3 regions of the Listeria sp. PSOL-1 genome follow, and region 3 is predicted to be linked to each of the others. Evidence: predicted binding sites of a transcription regulator. Region 3 holds the regulator's gene; each other region holds the start of a gene.

Region 1 (6,206 bases), 270 kb from region 3:
AAGGCAGCACGTACGGAAAAAGGACTCAGTTTAGACGATCTACAACAAGTAACAAAAATACAAAAGCGTTATTTAGAAGCAATTGAACAAGGGAATTACTCAGTGATGCCGGGGAAGTTTTATGCAAGAGCTTTTATTAAACAATATGCTGAAGCAGTGGATTTAGATAGTGAAGCTTTGTTTAATGAATTTGAAACAGAAGTCCCTAAAACACAGCAAGAGGGCCCCGAACAAGAACAAAGGCGCGCTCGAAAAAAAGCGTCCTCACTTGCAGCTCATTCGGTCGGAGGAAGTGGTCATGGGCGTCATCGTTTGTTTGATATTTTACCTAAAGTTTTGATTGTGCTCTTTATCCTTTTTATTCTCTTTATTATTTGGTATTTTGTTTTTGCAAGTGGCGGTTCAAATGATAGTGCGACGAAAAACAAAAATAGCGATTCCAAAGTAAATCTCCAAGATGATACCAACTCGTCTTCCACCAAGAAATCAAACAGTAAGTCTGACGAAGAAAAGAAAAAAGCTGATAAAGACAAAAAAGAAGATGAAGAAAAGAAAAAAGAATCCGACAAAAAAACAGAAATTACTAAAGGCGAAACATCAGGTAACACCACAACGTATACTGTCAAAAACGCTGATAAATTAAGTGTTCAGGTCAGTGCAGAGGACGCAGCTTCGTGGATAGGTATTTCTGGAAAAAGTGGAAATAGCCTTTATAATAAAACGTTGAATGCTGGTGATAGCTCTGGATCAATTGATGCCGGTAGCGAATCCACCATATCTATTGTTATTGGGAATGCGCCTGCTACAACAGTAAAAATTAACGACGAAAAAATCGAGCTTGACTCATCACCTGTTAAACAAGTCCTAACGATTAACCTTGAAAAGGATGAAGATACATCTTCTGATACTAACTAAATAATGTGATAAGCATGGAGTAGAGAACGTAAATCCTTATGATCTTCTACTTCATGCTTTAGTACATAAAAGGAGCGAAAAAAATGAATTTACCTAATAAGCTTACTGTAGCGCGTATAATTTTAATCCCTATTTTTGTTATTTTGTGTGTTGTTCCATTTCATTTTGGAAGTATTTCATGGCTTGGTTCCACTATCCGGGTGACGAGTTTAATCGCAACGCTTATTTTTATTATAGCTGCTCTTACTGACTGGTTTGATGGTCATCTGGCTAGGAAGTATCATCTAATTACAAATTTTGGGAAATTTGCTGATCCAATGGCTGATAAATTACTTGTGACTGCGGCTTTTATTGTTTTAGTTGAAATGCAGATTGCACCGGCTTGGGTCATCATTTTAATTATTAGTCGTGAACTAGCTGTTACTGGACTTCGATTGCTCTTGGTTGAGGCTGGAGAAGTGATGGCAGCAGGTCAACTTGGTAAGATTAAAACATTTACACAAATGATTGCTATTCCATTAATGTTACTTAATAATTTTCCATTTGCTTGGAGTGGTATTCGTGTAGATTTAATTTTCTTATACGTTTGTGCCTTTTTTGCGGTTTGGTCCGGTATTGATTATTTTTATAGAAATCGTGGTATTTTTAAGGGATCCATGTAAGTTTAAACGATAACAAGCGCACGTATTCTTTCATTTCATCGTGCGCTTGTTTTTTACTAGAACTGAAAGGGCGCGTTATGTCATGAAAAAAGCAGAAATCATTGCTGTTGGAACTGAACTTCTTCTTGGACAAATCATCAATTCAAACGCCACTTTTTTAGCAAAAGAACTTGCTGGATTAGGGGTTTATACGTATTATCAGACCGTTGTAGGAGATAATCGTGAACGACTTTTAGAAGTAATTAAAGTTGCAGAATCAAGAAGCGATTTTCTTATTTTTACTGGAGGACTTGGACCAACAGAAGACGATATCACAAAGCAAGTTTTAGCTGAATATCTCGGTAAAAGTCTTATCATCGATGCAGAACACCTCCAAAAAATAGCGCATTACTTTACAGCCAATAAGCGCAAAATGACACAAAACAATCAGTTGCAAGCGTTGGTTATTCAAGGCGCACAAGTTTTAAAAAATGATGTCGGTTTTGCTGCTGGCATGTATTTGACTGAGAATAAACATGCTTATTTCTTACTTCCAGGTCCACCTTCTGAAATGCAGCCAATGTTTACAAACTATGCGAAACCGATTATCCTCGGGCTAAATGATGAAATGGTTCATTTAGAATCACGTATACTGCATTTTTTTGGGATAGGGGAATCGAAGCTAGCCGATGATTTAAGCGATTTAATTTCCAAACAAAGGAATCCAACAATTGCGACATATGCTAGTCAAGATGAAGTAGAAATCAGAATTACTGCTACTGCCAATACGAAAGAAGAAGCTTTGCAATTATTAGATGAGACTGAATTGAAGATACTTAAAAAAGAAAGGACTTATTTTTATGGCTACGGAAATACGTCATTAAAAGAAGTCGTTTCTAAAGAATTGTTAGAAAAAAAGATAACGATTTCAGCTGCTGAAAGTTTAACTGCTGGATTGTTTCAAGCAGAACTTGCCAGCATTCCCGGTATTTCAAAAATTTTTGCAGGTGGCATGGTAACTTATAGCGAAGAGATAAAGCACCATTTGTTAAAGGTTAGGCAAGATGTGATTGAGCAAGAAGGTGTTGTTAGTGCAGCTTGTGCTAAAGAGATGGCCGATCATATACGTTTAGCTTGTCAAACTGAAATGGGGATTAGTTTTACTGGTGCTGTCGGTCCAGATGGTCTCGGAGGGCATCCTGCTGGCACAGTTTGGATTGGGTTAAGTGTGAGTGGTTTTGAAACAACGGCCTATTTATTTAAATTTGGAAAAGATCGTAATATGAATCGTCGAAAAGCAGTAAAACAAGGGTTTCAAGTGATTCGTAATTTTTTAGATAAACTTAAGGATTAAAAAGAGATAAAACCGAATGAACACGCCATATTTTCCAAGAAAAAATAAATAGACGGACGATGGATTTCAAGCTATAATATTAGCTACAGAAGCGCTCTGTTTCATGTAAATAAAAAAAGCGAACGTTTATTCGCTTTTTGCTTGCTTATCATATTAAAATAAGATATAGTAGTTCTAGGAATTATGGAAGTGAGAAATAAAGACTTTTCCAGAATAAGAAGGAGGCAATATTGTGAATGATCGTCAAGCGGCTTTAGAACAAGCATTAAAATCTATCGAAAAACAATTTGGTAAAGGTTCCATTATGAAACTTGGGGAGCATACTGATCAAAATATATCTACGGTATCAAGTGGATCGCTAGCATTAGATATTGCACTTGGTGTGGGTGGTTATCCACGCGGAAGAATTGTTGAAATTTACGGCCCAGAGAGTTCTGGTAAAACAACAGTAGCGCTACATGCTATTGCAGAAGTTCAAGCACAAGGCGGGACTGCAGCATTTATTGATGCTGAACACGCACTTGACCCAACATATGCTAAAAATTTGGGCGTAAATATTGATGAATTGCTTCTTTCTCAACCAGATACAGGTGAGCAAGCTCTTGAAATTGCTGAAGCGCTTGTCCGTAGTGGTGCAGTAGATATTTTGATTATCGATTCGGTAGCAGCGCTTGTTCCTCGTGCTGAAATTGAAGGCGAAATGGGTGATGCACACGTAGGTTTACAAGCCCGTTTAATGTCTCAAGCATTGCGTAAGCTTTCAGGTGTTATTAACAAATCCAAGACCATTGCCGTTTTCATCAACCAAATCCGTGAAAAAGTTGGCGTTATGTTTGGAAACCCAGAAACAACACCAGGCGGAAGAGCATTGAAATTTTATTCAACAGTGCGTTTAGAAGTCAGACGAGCAGAACAATTAAAACAAGGAACAGAAGTCATTGGGAATAAAACCAAGATAAAAGTAGTCAAAAACAAAGTAGCACCTCCATTTAGAGTCGCAGAAGTGGATATTATGTACGGAGAAGGAATCTCGCGTGAAGGTGAACTTGTTGATATGGCTTCAGAAGTAGATGTTATTAACAAGAGCGGCTCGTGGTATTCCTATAATGAAGAGCGAATTGGTCAAGGACGTGAGAATGCTAAACAATATCTCAGAGAAAATTCAACGATTCGTGACGAGATTTCAAAACGAGTTCGTGAAGAATATGAGATCGATATAGCAAAAGATGTGAATGAAGAGTCAGACGATGAATTTAAGTTACTTGAAGATGAATAATATAAGGTTAAGGGATAGGTTCTTCCAGTAAAGAACCTATCCCTTATTTTTAGTACATTTATTGTTCATTTATGCAAAAATGTAATCGCTTACCCTATATTTATAAAATAATTTAGATTTTGCTCATTCTTTGTTACCCTTTCCTTGACAATGTCAGTTTTGATCTATAGAATTAAATTGTATATTTTACATCGTTATAGAACTAGGTATTTTATCAGTTGTATAGCGTACGTTGGGGAATCCCCTAATGAATGATGAAAAATACACTTGTGCCGAATTTTGTTTTCGGCTACCGACATAATCATAACGAAAATTGAATAGCAAAGGAGGTGTAAGGATGACAATTGCAATCATAATCATCTCCAGCTTGCTTTTCTTAATCGTCGGTTTAGTTGTGGGCTCACTTGTTAATAAATCAAGTACACAAAAGAGACTTGTTGCTGCACGTGGCACTGCTGAATTAATTGTTGAAGATGCGAAGAAGGAAGCAGAAACAACAAAAAAAGAAGCGCTGCTAGAAGCAAAGGAAGAGAGCCATAAGTTACGTACTGAAATCGAAAATGAACTTCGTGGGCGAAGAGTCGAATTACAAAAATCAGAAAATCGCTTATTGCAAAGGGAGGAAAACCTCGACAGGAAAGATACTTCTTTGAGTAAACGAGAAGCTACACTTGAGAAAAAAGAGGAGAATATCAGTAAACGGCAACAACATATTGAAGAGAAGGAAAGCAAAATTGATGAGATGATGCAAAATAGGCAAGCTGAACTAGAGCGAATTTCTGCACTTTCAAAAGATGAAGCTAAACATATCATCCTTAACCAAGTAGAAGAAGAATTGTCCCATGACACTGCTATTATGGTAAAAGAGGCAGAAAATAGAGCCAAAGAAGAGGCTGATAAAAAGGCAAAGAATATTTTGTCACTTGCCATCCAGCGCTCTGCAGCTGACTATGTTGCTGAAACAACCGTATCTGTTGTTTCATTACCAAATGACGAAATGAAGGGTAGAATAATTGGACGTGAAGGACGGAATATTCGGACACTCGAGACATTAACTGGCATTGATTTAATCATTGATGATACACCCGAAGCAGTTATTTTATCAGGATTCGATCCTGTTCGTCGTGAAATTGCACGGATTGCTCTTGAAAAACTTGTTCAAGATGGGCGTATCCATCCAGCTCGAATTGAAGAGATGGTAGATAAGGCACGCAAAGAAGTTGATGAACATATTCGTGAGGTTGGTGAACAAGCAACCTTTGAAGTGGGTATTCATTCTATTCATCCTGATCTGATTAAGATTCTAGGACGTTTGCGTTACCGTACAAGCTATGGACAAAATGTACTTAATCACTCATTAGAAGTTGCAAACTTAGCTGGTATTTTAGCAGGAGAACTTGGCGAAGATGTGACACTTGCTAAACGTGCAGGTCTTTTACATGATATTGGTAAAGCAATTGATCATGAAATTGAAGGTAGTCACGTTGAAATTGGCGTTGAGCTTGCAACAAAATATAAAGAAAATGAAGTGGTTATAAATAGTATTGCTTCACATCATGGTGACACGGATCCAACATCGATTATTGCCGTGTTAGTAGCTGCTGCAGATGCACTTTCTGCTGCAAGACCAGGTGCTCGTAGTGAAACGCTTGAAAACTACATTCGTCGTCTTGAAAAATTAGAAGAGATCTCTGAATCCTATGAAGGTGTTGAGAAATCTTATGCTATCCAAGCGGGGCGTGAGGTACGTATCATGGTAGAACCTGAAGCGATTGACGACCTTGCTTCCTATCGATTAGCGCGCGATATCAGGAAACGAATTGAAGAAGAACTTGATTACCCTGGGCATATCAAGGTAACCGTGATTCGTGAAACACGGGCTGTAGAATATGCAAAATAAGAATATCAAACACACATTCTATTTTTAGAGTGTGTGTTTTCATGTTGTAGAAAACTTGTTTATGGAGATAAGTATTATTTTCCTTCTCCGACAGACATTCGAACAGTATGACAAGAAACA
Region 2 (6,206 bases), 720 kb from region 3:
TTGTCCAGATGGGTGAAATTGTTAAAAACATGCTCCATGATGTCCTTGATGCTTATTTAGCTGAAAATGTGGACTTTGCTCGTGAAATCGCAGCACGCGATAATGAAGTGGATCATCTGCATCAAGTTGTCTATCAAAAATGTATTGCTTTTATGCACGTGGAACCAGAACTGTTAGAAGATACTTCCCATTTGCTGCTAGTGGCTCAGCATTTAGAACGAATCGGAGACTATGTTACCAATGTTTCAGAATGGATTGTTTATTTAAAAAGCGGTGAAATTGAGGAGCTAAATCAATAAATAGTTGCATAATAGAGTCTTTTCGCGCTATCATGAAACATATAACTTAATTAGTGGAGTGAAAAAATCATGGAAGATAGCAAAGTGCTGTTAGACGAAGAGACGCTCTTTAATGTCACGCAAATTTTTAAAGCATTAGGGGATCCAACGCGTGTTCAAATATTGCATTTACTACAAGATAGAGAATACTCCGTTAATGAAATTGCTCGGACGTTGGTTTTTAATCAAACGACAGTGTCACATCAACTGCGTTTGTTGAAAAATCTGCGTTTAGTTAAATCGAGACGTGAGGGGACATCTATTTTTTATACACAAGATGATAATCATGTGCTTGAATTATTGACACAAGCAATAAGACATACGAAGCACCATTAATGAGGCCTTTTTTAGGTCTTGCCTATCTATATATGTTTATATGCACATATATAAAATAAGTTATTGAAAAATCACGCGGTTTATGGTATCTTAAATATGTGAAGTTGCTCATATATAAATATAAAAAATGGAAAGGAATGATTCCCATGTCTGCAAGCGAAACCGTGCAAAAGGCATTTTTCTTAAAGGGCTTGGACTGCGCAAATTGTGCAATGAAGGTAGAAAATGGAGTAAAAGGAATCAAAGGCGTCGTCACATGTAATGTCAATTTTGCTACAACAACGCTGGTTGCTGATGTCGATGTGGAATCAGAAGAAAGCGTGCAAGAAGCGATTATCGCTAAAATCAAGCAAATTGAACCAGAAGTTACGGTAGAAGATAAAAATACGAAAAAAAATGAACACAACCATGAACATGCTTCGATCAAGAAGATGTTAATTTGTATTGCGATTAGTAGTATTTTTCTTTTTGCAGGTTTATTTATTCCTTTGCCTGTTGCGATGAAGATCGTCCTTTTTGTAGTGGCCTATTTGATTATTGGTGGAGAGGTTCTTTACCGCGCAATCCGCAATATCACGCGTGGACAAGTTTTTGATGAAAACTTCTTAATGGCTATTGCCACAATTGGAGCGTTTGCAATTGGCCAATATCCTGAGGGCGTTGCAGTGATGCTGTTTTACCAAATAGGTGAATTTTTCCAAAGCTTAGCAGTTAACAAGTCGCGGAAATCCATTAGTGAACTAATGGATATTCGGCCTGACTATGCTTTTATAAAACGTGGTGCTAATTTTGTCGAAGTTTCTCCAGAAGAGGTGAGTGTTGGCGATACTATTCGCGTTAGACCTGGAGAAAAGATCCCGCTTGATGGCAGTATTATTGATGGAAAATCAATGGTTGATACATCCGCGTTAACTGGCGAATCTGTACCACGAAAGGTTACGACTGGGAGCGAAGTGCTCGGCGGTTTTATTAATACGAATGGTGTCCTCATTATTGCAGTAACAAAGAATTACGCTGAATCAACGGTATCTAAGATTTTAGACTTAGTAGAAAATGCAAGCAATCGTAAAGCGCCAACAGAGAATTTTATCACTAAGTTTGCAAGATACTATACACCAGCAGTTGTCATTATCGCTTTATTGCTTGCTGTTATTCCACCACTTGTGTTCTCTTTGGAAACATTTTCAGATTGGATTTACCGGGCGCTTGTCTTCCTTGTTATTTCTTGTCCATGTGCGTTGGTTGTTTCAATTCCGCTAGGGTTCTTTGCCGGGATTGGTGCTTCAAGTAAAAAAGGTATTTTAGTCAAAGGAAGTAACTATTTAGAAGCGTTAAACGATGTAAAATATGTTGTCTTTGATAAAACGGGGACGCTAACAAAAGGAATTTTTGAGGTAACAAAAATTGTTCCAGCAGAAGGATTTTCATCAGAAGAAATCAGTGAATATGCAGCAATTGCTGAAGTGCATTCGAATCACCCGATTGCTACATCGATTAAAAAAGCATATGGAAAAACAATAGCTGATGAAAGAATTGCTGATTATGAAGAAGTTTCAGGACATGGAATTAAAGCGAATATTGATGGAAAACAAGTTCTTGTGGGAAATATTAAATTGATGCAGCAAGGAGAATTTCAGGTTGATGCGCCAGAAACGAGTGGGACGATCGTTTATGTTGCTATTGATCAAAAATTTGCTGGCTACTTGATTATTTCTGATGAAGTGAAAGACGATGCTAAAGGAGCAATAACCGCACTTAAAAAACTTAATATCAAAAAGACCGTGATGTTAACCGGCGATGCGAGAGCAGTCGGTCAAGAAGTGGCTAAAAATCTTAGCGTAGATGAAGTTTATTCCGAATTATTGCCACAAGATAAAGTTACACAAGTAGAAAAAATCATGGAGCAAGCCCATTCAAGAGAAAAAGTAGCATTTGTAGGAGACGGGATTAATGACACCCCAGTTCTTGCCCGTTCTGATGTCGGCATTGCGATGGGAGGCTTAGGTTCAGATGCAGCGATTGAAGCCGCGGATATTGTTATTATGACCGATGAGCCGTCACGAATCGCTACTTCCATTAATATTGCTAAACGGACAAGAAAGGTTGTTTGGCAAAATATCATTTTTGCTTTAGTTGTGAAAGGAATTTTCTTGACGCTTGGGGCGTTTGGTTTTGCTACAATGTGGGAAGCTGTTTTTTCTGATGTAGGTGTAACACTACTCGCTGTGCTTAATTCCACACGAATTTTACAAGTGAAAAATTTAGACTAAATAAAAAATAAAGAGTTTAGAGCGTAAACGAAATAAGAGTATCTCGATTTATTTCATTCGTGCTCCAAACTCTTTTTTTGCTCATTTGTAAAAAATTGTGGTAAAGTTAATGACAAATATTGTCGACGGAAAATAATGAATGGACAAACGACTGTCAAAAAAATAATCATGTTGTAAGGAAAGAAGTGATATGATATGGGAATTCATCAATATTTCAAGAGTTTAGTTGACTTAGAAAATATTTACCGTTGTCCAGGCAAGTTCAAATACCAAGAACATTCTGTTGCCGAGCATTCTTTCAAAGTAACCAACATTGCCCAGTTTTTAGGATATGTAGAAGAACAAGCTGGGAATAAGATTGATTGGCGTGTTTTATATGAAAAAGCGCTTAACCATGATTATTCTGAACTGTTCATTGGTGACATTAAAACACCTGTTAAATATGCTACAGAAGAGTTGCGCGGAATGCTTTCAGAAGTAGAAGAAAGCATGGCACGCAATTTTATCAAACGGGAGATTCCAAAAGAATTCCAGGCATTTTATCGCCATCTATTAAAAGAAGGAAAAGATCAAACTTTAGAAGGTAAAATATTAGCGATTGCTGATAAAGTAGATTTATTATATGAGTCTTTTGGCGAAATTCAAAAAGGGAATCCCGAGGCCATTTTTATTGAAATTTATAGTGAAGCCTTGGCCACTATTTATGAATATCGTAAGCTTAGCTCAGTGAAATACTTTTTAAAAGAAATTTTACCAGAAATGTTAGCTGAAAAAGGAATTAACAAAACGGATTTACCTGAACTTACAGCAGATATTATTACACGAGCACTAAAAGAAAATGATTAAAGGAGCTGAAAAGGAGTTGGATCAAATTCTGTCTGCTTTTTTCTTCCCAGGACTACTTATTCTTTTATTCGCACGAGTCACATATAATCGCTTCGTTGCCTTGATCTTAATGTTGGGGCTGATTACTGCTAGCGCTAAAATGGGTTATACTTCTTCTTTTTCAGTTATCATAATAGATGCTTTTTCAATGGTAATTGGCTTTTTTTTATCCGGAATGATGCTAAGACGGCTAAAGTAAAACACGAAAGCGAATTAATAGGGAAAAAGCAAAGATAGTGGTAAAATAAAAAGAAAACGTGATCAAATTTTGATTGCGTTTTTTCTGTCTTTCATGTATAAAAAAGCGAAAATACGTTCGCTTTTTGCTGGGAAGGATATAAAATATATGTTAAAATAAGGATAATAGGTTAGAACAGGATTTGATGTAGAACGGAGGGAAATCATTGACTGATAAATTTGACTTAGTTTCCGCATATAAACCATCAGGAGACCAACCAAATGCAATAAAAGAGCTTGTTGCTAGTATTGAAAGTGGTCAAAAACATCAAACACTTCTTGGTGCAACCGGTACAGGTAAAACATTTACCATTTCAAATGTCATTCAAGAAATCAATAAACCAACGCTTGTCATGGCGCATAACAAGACATTAGCAGGGCAATTATATAGTGAGTTTAAAGAATTTTTTCCAAATAATGCAGTAGAATACTTTGTAAGCTATTATGATTATTATCAACCAGAAGCTTATGTGCCACAAAGTGATACGTACATTGAAAAAGATGCAAGTATCAATGATGAGATTGATAAATTACGTCACTCTGCAACCGCTGCTCTTTTTGAACGACGAGATGTTATTATCATTGCTAGTGTATCTTGTATTTACGGTTTAGGTTCCCCGGAAGAGTATGGTGAAATGCTTGTTTCTCTTCGCAAAGGAATGGAGATTAGCCGAGATGGCTTGCTGCGTAAATTGGTTGACATTCAGTATGATCGGAACGACATTGATTTTCAGCGTGGCCGTTTCCGTGTGCGCGGAGATGTTGTTGAAATTTTTCCAGCTTCAAGAGATGAGCACTGTATGCGTGTTGAATTTTTTGGGGATGAAATCGAACGAATCCGCGAAGTTGATGCACTAACTGGTGAAATTATTGGTGACAGAGAACAAGTATCCATTTTTCCAGCTTCTCACTTTGTCACAAGGCCAGACATCATGCGTCAAGCGGTTGAGAACATTAAAATAGAACTTGCAGAACAATTAAAGGCATTACGCGATGATAATAAATTACTCGAAGCGCAAAGATTAGAGCAACGTACCAATTATGATCTTGAAATGATGGAAGAAATGGGCTATTGCTCAGGTATTGAAAATTATTCTAGGCATCTAGCTTTGCGACCTGCTGGATCTACACCCTATACTTTACTTGATTATTTCCCAGATGATTTTCAAATCGTCATTGATGAATCACATGCCACAATGCCACAAATTAAAGGGATGTATAACGGTGACCAAGCGCGAAAACAAATGCTTGTCGATCATGGATTTCGCTTACCATCTGCCCTTGATAATAGGCCGTTACGTTTAGAAGAATTTGAAAAGCATATTAATCAAATCACATTTATTTCAGCCACACCAGGTCCTTACGAATTAGAAAGAACGCCCGAAGTCGTTGAACAAATTATCCGACCAACTGGACTTCTTGATCCAATTGTCGAAGTGCGCCCTATCCAAGGCCAAATCGATGACTTGATGGATGAAATTAATGATCGTATCAAAAAAGATGAGCGCGTACTTGTTACAACATTAACGAAAAAAATGGCAGAGGACTTAACCGATTATTTAAAAGAAGCAGGAATTAAAGTGCAGTACCTTCATTCAGAAGTGAAGACACTAGAACGAATTGAGATTATCCGTGATTTGCGGCTAGGCGTATTTGATGTGCTTGTTGGAATTAATTTGCTTCGAGAGGGTATTGATTTACCAGAAGTATCACTTGTTGCGATTCTTGATGCAGATAAAGAAGGCTTTTTACGTTCAGAGCGCTCACTCATCCAAACGATGGGACGAGCCGCACGTAATGAAAATGGACGTGTCATTATGTATGCTGATCGAATGACAGATTCCATGCGTACTTCAATTGATGAAACAGAGCGTAGGCGTAAAATCCAAGAAGTATATAATCAAGAACATGGCATTACGCCAAAAACAATCCGTAAAGAAATTCGTGGCGTTATTGCTGCGACCACTGCTGTCGAAAGTGGAGAAGACGAGAAATTACGAGATGTTAGCAAAATGTCGAAAAAAGAGCGCTTAGCTTTGATAGAAGAAATGGAGCACGACATGAAAGAAGCTGCCAAAGCGCTTGATTTTGAACGTGCCGCTGAGTTACGCGATGCACTGCTTGAATTAAAGGCGGAAGG
Region 3 (6,206 bases):
TCGTATTAATAGCTAATTGATCCATTTTATCGAACAAAAAAAACATCCTCTCTTTTAAAAATATTAGATATACTTATCTTAATCTTAAAATAGAAAAAATACTACTAAAAAGCTTGAAATATAAGTGTTTCTATTCATTTAATGTTTTTTATTTCGCATTTTTTTAATCTTATGAGGCGTAACATCCTGGCCATGCGGATCAACGATGGTTGTGTTTTGAAGTGTTGACTCCATGTGATTTCTGAAGGATGCTATATATTCTTTTCTAAGCTTTTCTTGCTCTATTTTTTCTTCCGCTGTTAATGTACCTGCTTTTTTCTTTCTTGATAGCTCATTGATTCTTTCTATTTTTGCTTTTTCCAACATAAAAAATCACCCTTATCCATATAATAAAATAAGAAAGCACCGATGGATACTTTCTTACCGAATACCAAGTTTGACTAGCTTTCAATCGTTACTTCTTCTGCTGGTAGATCTGATGTACAATTGGGACACTTTGTTGCCGCTTCGGGTATACCAGATTGACAGTATGGACAAGTTTTTGTCGCTGGTGCTTTTGGTTCAAGAGCCATGATATATTTTGTGACTAATTTGACCAATATAAATACTGCAAAAGCAATGATGACAAAGCTGATTAAATTATTCAAAAACATACCATAATTAATGGTCGGAGCCCCAGCTGATTGAGCGGCCTTTAAAGATGAGTAGCTCTTCCCATTAAGGCTGACAAATAAGTTGCTAAAATCCACATTCCCAATAAGTAGACCAAGTGGGGGCATAAGAATATCATTGACTAATGAATTAACAATCGAAGTAAAAGCCGAACCAATAACGATCCCTATAGCCATTCCAAGTGCATTTCCTTTTGCAATAAATGCTTTAAATTCACTAAATAATGATTTCATTTACTTCATCCCTTTCATGAATCATTTTAACGAATTTCAGAAAGAAAATAAAGTCAGAAGGTTACTTGTTTGCTAATTGAATGGTTGATTTATTTTGTTGTATATTACTTCTCACAGGAATAACGAGGTCTTCTCCTTCTCTAACTTGGCCATCAATAAGGTTATTTTCTTGTTCTACCCATTTAACAAAAGCTACTTTATCCATATTGGTTTGTTCTGCATAATTTTCAGCAATTTGCCATACAGACTCCCCATTTGCCACTGCTATTTTTGTATAATCCGTACCATTATTTGAAATATTTAACAGTAAAACAACTAATCCCATCGCTAAACAACCTACTGTAAAAATTATTGTTGCATAATATTTATTCCACATTGTTTTAAGCACCATTTTCATCCCTCCAAAAGAATATACGTTCGCTTTTTATTAGTATAGAACGTTTGTTCCTAAATGTCAATAAAAAAATCGAACCTTTGTTTGCATATGCAGAAAACATTTGCTATACTTGAAACAGGTTATACTGAATTAAAAATAACGGGGTGAAAGCATGAAATTATCCAAACGCCAACAAAATATTTATGATTTTATAAAATCCGAAGTTAAAACAAAAGGCTATCCGCCATCCGTCCGTGAAATTGGTGAAGCGGTAGGACTTGCATCGAGCTCAACCGTCCATGGTCATCTTGCTCGTCTAGAGGGAAAAGGCTTAATTCGCCGCAATCCGACCAAACCTCGTGCCATTGAAATTTTGGCTTTAGAAGAGGAAGCACCTACACCACCTGTTGTAAACATCCCAATCATCGGGAAAGTCACAGCTGGGATGCCAATTACAGCTGTTGAAAATATTGATGAATATTTTCCATTACCAGAATACATGGCAGCTGGTGAATCAGATATTTTTATGCTGGAAATTGCCGGTGAAAGCATGATTAATGCTGGAATCCTTGATGGTGATAAAGTCATTGTCCGCAAGCAATCAAATGCAAATAACGGCGATATTGTTGTTGCGATGACAGACGAAAACGAAGCCACCTGCAAACGTTTCTTTAAAGAAAAAGATCATTTTCGGCTACAGCCGGAAAATGATACAATGGAGCCCATTATTTTAAGTCAAGTCTCTATTTTAGGCAAAGTCATCGGTTTGTTCCGTGACGTTTATTAATGAAAACAAATAAGTGGGTAGCTTCTTTCGCTGAAGAAGCTACCCACTTATTTGTAGAAAGGTAAACTCAAAAATGATTTATTTTGAAACTAAGCGTCTTCTGGCAACAAGCTATACTGAAGCTGATTTACCGCATTTTTCAGCGATGAATAGCGATAAAGAGATCATGCGCTATTTCCCAAACACGTTAACTCATGCGGAAAGCCTTGCACAAATTTGTGCAATCCAAAAAGAAATCGATACAGTTGGTTATGGTCTTTTTGCTATCCGTATGAAAGAAAACGACCAATTCATTGGCTTTACTGGTTTACATCAGATAACCTTTCAAATGGACTTCACGCCTGCAACAGAAATTAGTTGGCGGCTTGCTCGCTCACATTGGAATCAAGGCTTAGCAACCGAAGCAGCACTCGCAGTTATTCAGTTTGCTAAAACAAAAACTGATTTAAAAGAACTTTATAGCTTGACTGCTAAACTAAACAAATCTTCCATACGTGTTATGGAAAAAGTTGGTTTAAGCTATGAAAAAACTTTTTTTCATCCGCAAGTTGATCCCATATCTTCTTTGCAAGAACACGTTTTATATCACATTCAGCTATAGAGTATCATGCATAAGCCCTTTGATTTACGAGTTATCATCAAAACTCGTAAACCAAAGGGCTTATCGTTATTTATAGCACAAATTAATAAATTTCTAAATACTGCTCTCGCTCCCATGGATGGACAGCTGTTCTAAACATATCACATTCAATCGTTTTTGCCTCAACAAAGTGTTCAAAAAGGTGATCGCCAAGCGCCTCACACACAATATCATCTTTTTCCAGTTCAGTAAGTGCGCAACTCAGATTCTCAGGTAGATCATAAATCCCATTTTCATGGCGTTCCTCTTCATTCATACCATAAATATTACGATCTACTGGTGTCGGTGGTGTTAGCTTATTTTTAATCCCATCGAGACCTGATTTAAGAAGAACAGCCATCGCGAGATATGGATTGGCCGTGGGATCAACGCTCCTTAACTCAAGGCGTGTACTTAATCCACGGGAACTAGGAACACGAATAAGCGGGCTACGATTTTTACCGCTCCAAGCTATGTAACAAGGTGCTTCATAACCAGGTACCAAGCGCTTATAAGAATTAATGGTTGGATTTGTAATCGCCGTATAACCCTTTGCATGTTTGATCATTCCAGCTAAAAATTGATAAGCTGTTGTACTAAGTTCAAGTTTGCCTTTTTTATCAAAAAAAGCATTTCCTTTTTCATCAAATAAAGACATATTAAAGTGCATACCAGAACCATTGACTCCAAATAAAGGTTTTGGCATAAACGTAGCATGCAAACCGTGTTTACGAGCGATCGTTTTTACTACGAGCTTAAATGTTTGGATATGGTCACAAGCGGTTACGGCATCTGCATATTTAAAATCAATTTCATGCTGACCTGGAGCTACCTCATGATGGGAAGCCTCAATTTCAAAGCCCATTTCCTCTAGCTCAAGCACGATATCACGACGACAATTTTCTCCTAAATCTGTTGGTGCTAAATCAAAGTAGCCACCTGAATCATTTAATTCAAGCGTTGGCTTACGATTTTCATCCAATTTAAAGAGGAAAAATTCTGGCTCAGGTCCTAAATTAAAATCAGTAAAACCAAGCTCTCGCATCTCTGCTAAAACCTGTTTCAAATTCATTCTTGGATCGCCAAGGAATGGTGTCATATCAGGATTGTAAATGTCACAAATCATACGTGCAACTTTTCCTTTTTCGGCAGTCCATGGGAAAACAACCCATGTGTTTAAATCAGGAAACAAGTACATATCTGATTCCTCAATACGCACAAAACCTTCAATGGATGAACCATCAAACATGATTTTGTTATCCAAGGCTTTTTTTAACTGACTAATTGGAATTTCAACATTTTTGATAACACCTAAAATGTCCGTAAATTGCAGTCGAATAAATTTAACATTTTGTTTTTCTGCAAAGTGAAAAATATCTTCTTTCGTATAATTTGCCATAATAAAACCCTCCTAAAATTAATTTTTATATTAACTTAAAAAAGTAAATATCTAAAGTTTAGGTAACTGTTGCTTTCCTGTCTGATCACGTCTGATGAAACGGCCAGCTTGCTGCATTTCTGCACGCAAGATTTTTCGAACATCTTCATCAGTTAACAAAGATTTTTGTTCTTTTTCTTTTAGCTGATACATTTTTTTAATCCCGGCAATATTCAGCCCATCATCTAGATAGTCTTTTATTTCAAGTAATGTGTCAATATCTTGCAAAGAATAGTGGCGATGATTTCCCTTGTTTCGAGTGGGATGAATTAAACCTTGGTCTTCGTAATAGCGTATTTGTCTAGCCGTCAAATCGGTTAGCTTCATTACGGGCCCTATTGGAAAAAGAGGCATATTCCGCCGAATTTCCTTCTCACTCATAGCATTTTTCCCCCATATGTTTTGATAATACTTGCATTTTAATATATGTAAGAAGTTTTGTCAAATTTATGTTACATTATCTAACATAAAACAATTTCACCATCTTTTTAGTAAAAAACAACTAAAAAAGATGGTGATAAAGACTCGCTCCATTTTAAGGTAAAAGTTTTTTTTCAATCAATCTGCAAACAGCTTGTGTAATGGCTATTTTAACATGTTCATACGTTAAACCACCTTGGACATACAGTTCGTAAGGTGGACGGATAGGGCCATCTGCTGTTAATTCTAAGCTAGCGCCCTGAATGAACGTCCCTGCTGCCATAATCACATCATCGGCGTACCCTGGCATGTAAGCACCTACTGGCAAAACATGGGCATTTACAGGAGATGCTGCTTGAATTTCTTGAGCAAAGGCGACCATTTTTTTCTCATCCTCAAAAGTAATACTTTGAATTAAATCTGTGCGCTGATCACTCCATGCCGGCGTGCTTACGATCCCAAATTCTGAAAGTAAAGCTGCTGTAAAACGTGCTCCTTTAACAGCTTGAGCCGTTACATGTGGCGCCAAAAAGAAACCTTGATACATCTCAAGTAGACTATAAAGTGAGGCCCCGGCTTCCATACCAATTCCAGGCGTTATTAAACGGTAACCACAAAGCTTGATCAACTCATGGGTTCCTGCAATATATCCTCCAATTTTAGCCAAGCCACCACCTGGATTTTTAATAAGTGAACCAGCCATAATATCTGCACCCACATCAGTTGGCTCTTTTTCCTCTACAAATTCACCGTAACAATTATCTACAAATACAATCACATGAGGATTGATTTTTTTGACAAAACAAACCATTTCTTCAATCTGTTCAACTGTAAAAGATTTGCGGCTAGCGTACCCTTTTGAACGTTGGATTCCAATCATTTTTGTTTTTTGTGTCATTTTTTCACTTACACGTTCAAAATCAACTTCATTATTTTTTAAAGGAACAGATTGGTAACCAATATTAAATTCTTTAAGCGAGCCATGCCCATCTCCACGTATTCCAACAATCGCTTCAAGCGTATCATAAGGAGCGCCCGTGATATAAAGAAGCTCATCTCCTGGGCGCAAAACACCAAATAAAACCGTACTAATGGCGTGCGTTCCAGAAATTAATTGTGGCCTAACAAGCGCATGTTCTGTGTGAAAAACATCAGCATAGACACGCTCTAATGTATCACGGCCCTCATCATCATATCCATATCCTGTTGAAGGGTTAAAATGAAAATCACTTACTTTATTTTTATTAAAACTCTTAAGTACCTTTGCTTGGTTTTTTTCAGCGATGAGATCTGTTTCTTGATTTAGCTTAGCGATTTTTTGCTCAACGCGTGCTCGCTTTTCTGCTATGTTCATTCTAATTTGTCCTTTCCTGAGTAAAAGCCACGAAGGTGATAGCTTTCAGTTGTTTCATCAAACGATAACTCATCTATTAAAGTTTCCGCTTTATATTTTGCTAAAGTTTTGCCCTCTGTTGCCTTTATTTCTACATAATAAGGTTTCCAGACTTTACGAACTTGATTTTCCATCATTTGTTTTAAATATTTCGGCGCCGCCTCGCTAACAGCAGAAATTTCTTCAAAATAGGGTTGATCTGGTGTAAAACTCGCGGTTTTCTTATCTATTTTATTATAAATTGTCACACAAGGAATATGGCCCATTT

What was found. The regulator LexA, encoded in region 3, represses DNA repair genes until DNA is damaged. The targets are predictions, from matches to a motif close to CGAACATATGTTCG.
Region 1: recA (recombinase RecA) is a predicted target of LexA. The motif match lies at 3,030-3,043, and genes of this name have one in related genera.
Region 2: uvrB (excinuclease ABC subunit UvrB) is a predicted target of LexA. The motif match lies at 4,135-4,148, and genes of this name have one in related genera.

Annotation. Positions count from the first base shown of each region.
Region 1 is NZ_LR760298.1:690,046-696,251, forward strand. Features, by position in the region: gene G6Q10_RS03445 (helix-turn-helix domain-containing protein) at 1-915, shown strand, start outside; gene pgsA (CDP-diacylglycerol--glycerol-3-phosphate 3-phosphatidyltransferase) at 999-1,577, shown strand; gene G6Q10_RS03455 (competence/damage-inducible protein A) at 1,660-2,910, shown strand; gene recA (recombinase RecA) at 3,143-4,186, shown strand; gene rny (ribonuclease Y) at 4,524-6,086, shown strand.
Region 2 is NZ_LR760298.1:1,684,315-1,690,520, reverse strand. Features, by position in the region: gene phoU (phosphate signaling complex protein PhoU) at 1-299, shown strand, start outside; gene G6Q10_RS08170 (ArsR/SmtB family transcription factor) at 369-674, shown strand; gene G6Q10_RS08165 (heavy metal translocating P-type ATPase) at 812-2,944, shown strand; gene G6Q10_RS08160 (HD domain-containing protein) at 3,140-3,790, shown strand; gene G6Q10_RS08155 (DUF2198 family protein) at 3,807-4,028, shown strand; gene uvrB (excinuclease ABC subunit UvrB) at 4,234-6,206, shown strand, end outside.
Region 3 is NZ_LR760298.1:959,965-966,170, forward strand. Features, by position in the region: gene tkt (transketolase) at 1-37, opposite strand, end outside; gene G6Q10_RS04670 (DUF896 domain-containing protein) at 139-366, opposite strand; gene mscL (large conductance mechanosensitive channel protein MscL) at 441-905, opposite strand; gene G6Q10_RS04680 (cell division suppressor protein YneA) at 967-1,296, opposite strand; gene lexA (transcriptional repressor LexA) at 1,454-2,068, shown strand; gene G6Q10_RS04690 (GNAT family N-acetyltransferase) at 2,142-2,669, shown strand; gene glnA (type I glutamate--ammonia ligase) at 2,752-4,086, opposite strand; gene G6Q10_RS04700 (MerR family transcriptional regulator) at 4,138-4,506, opposite strand; gene G6Q10_RS04705 (methionine gamma-lyase family protein) at 4,661-5,899, opposite strand; gene hflX (GTPase HflX) at 5,896-6,206, opposite strand, start outside.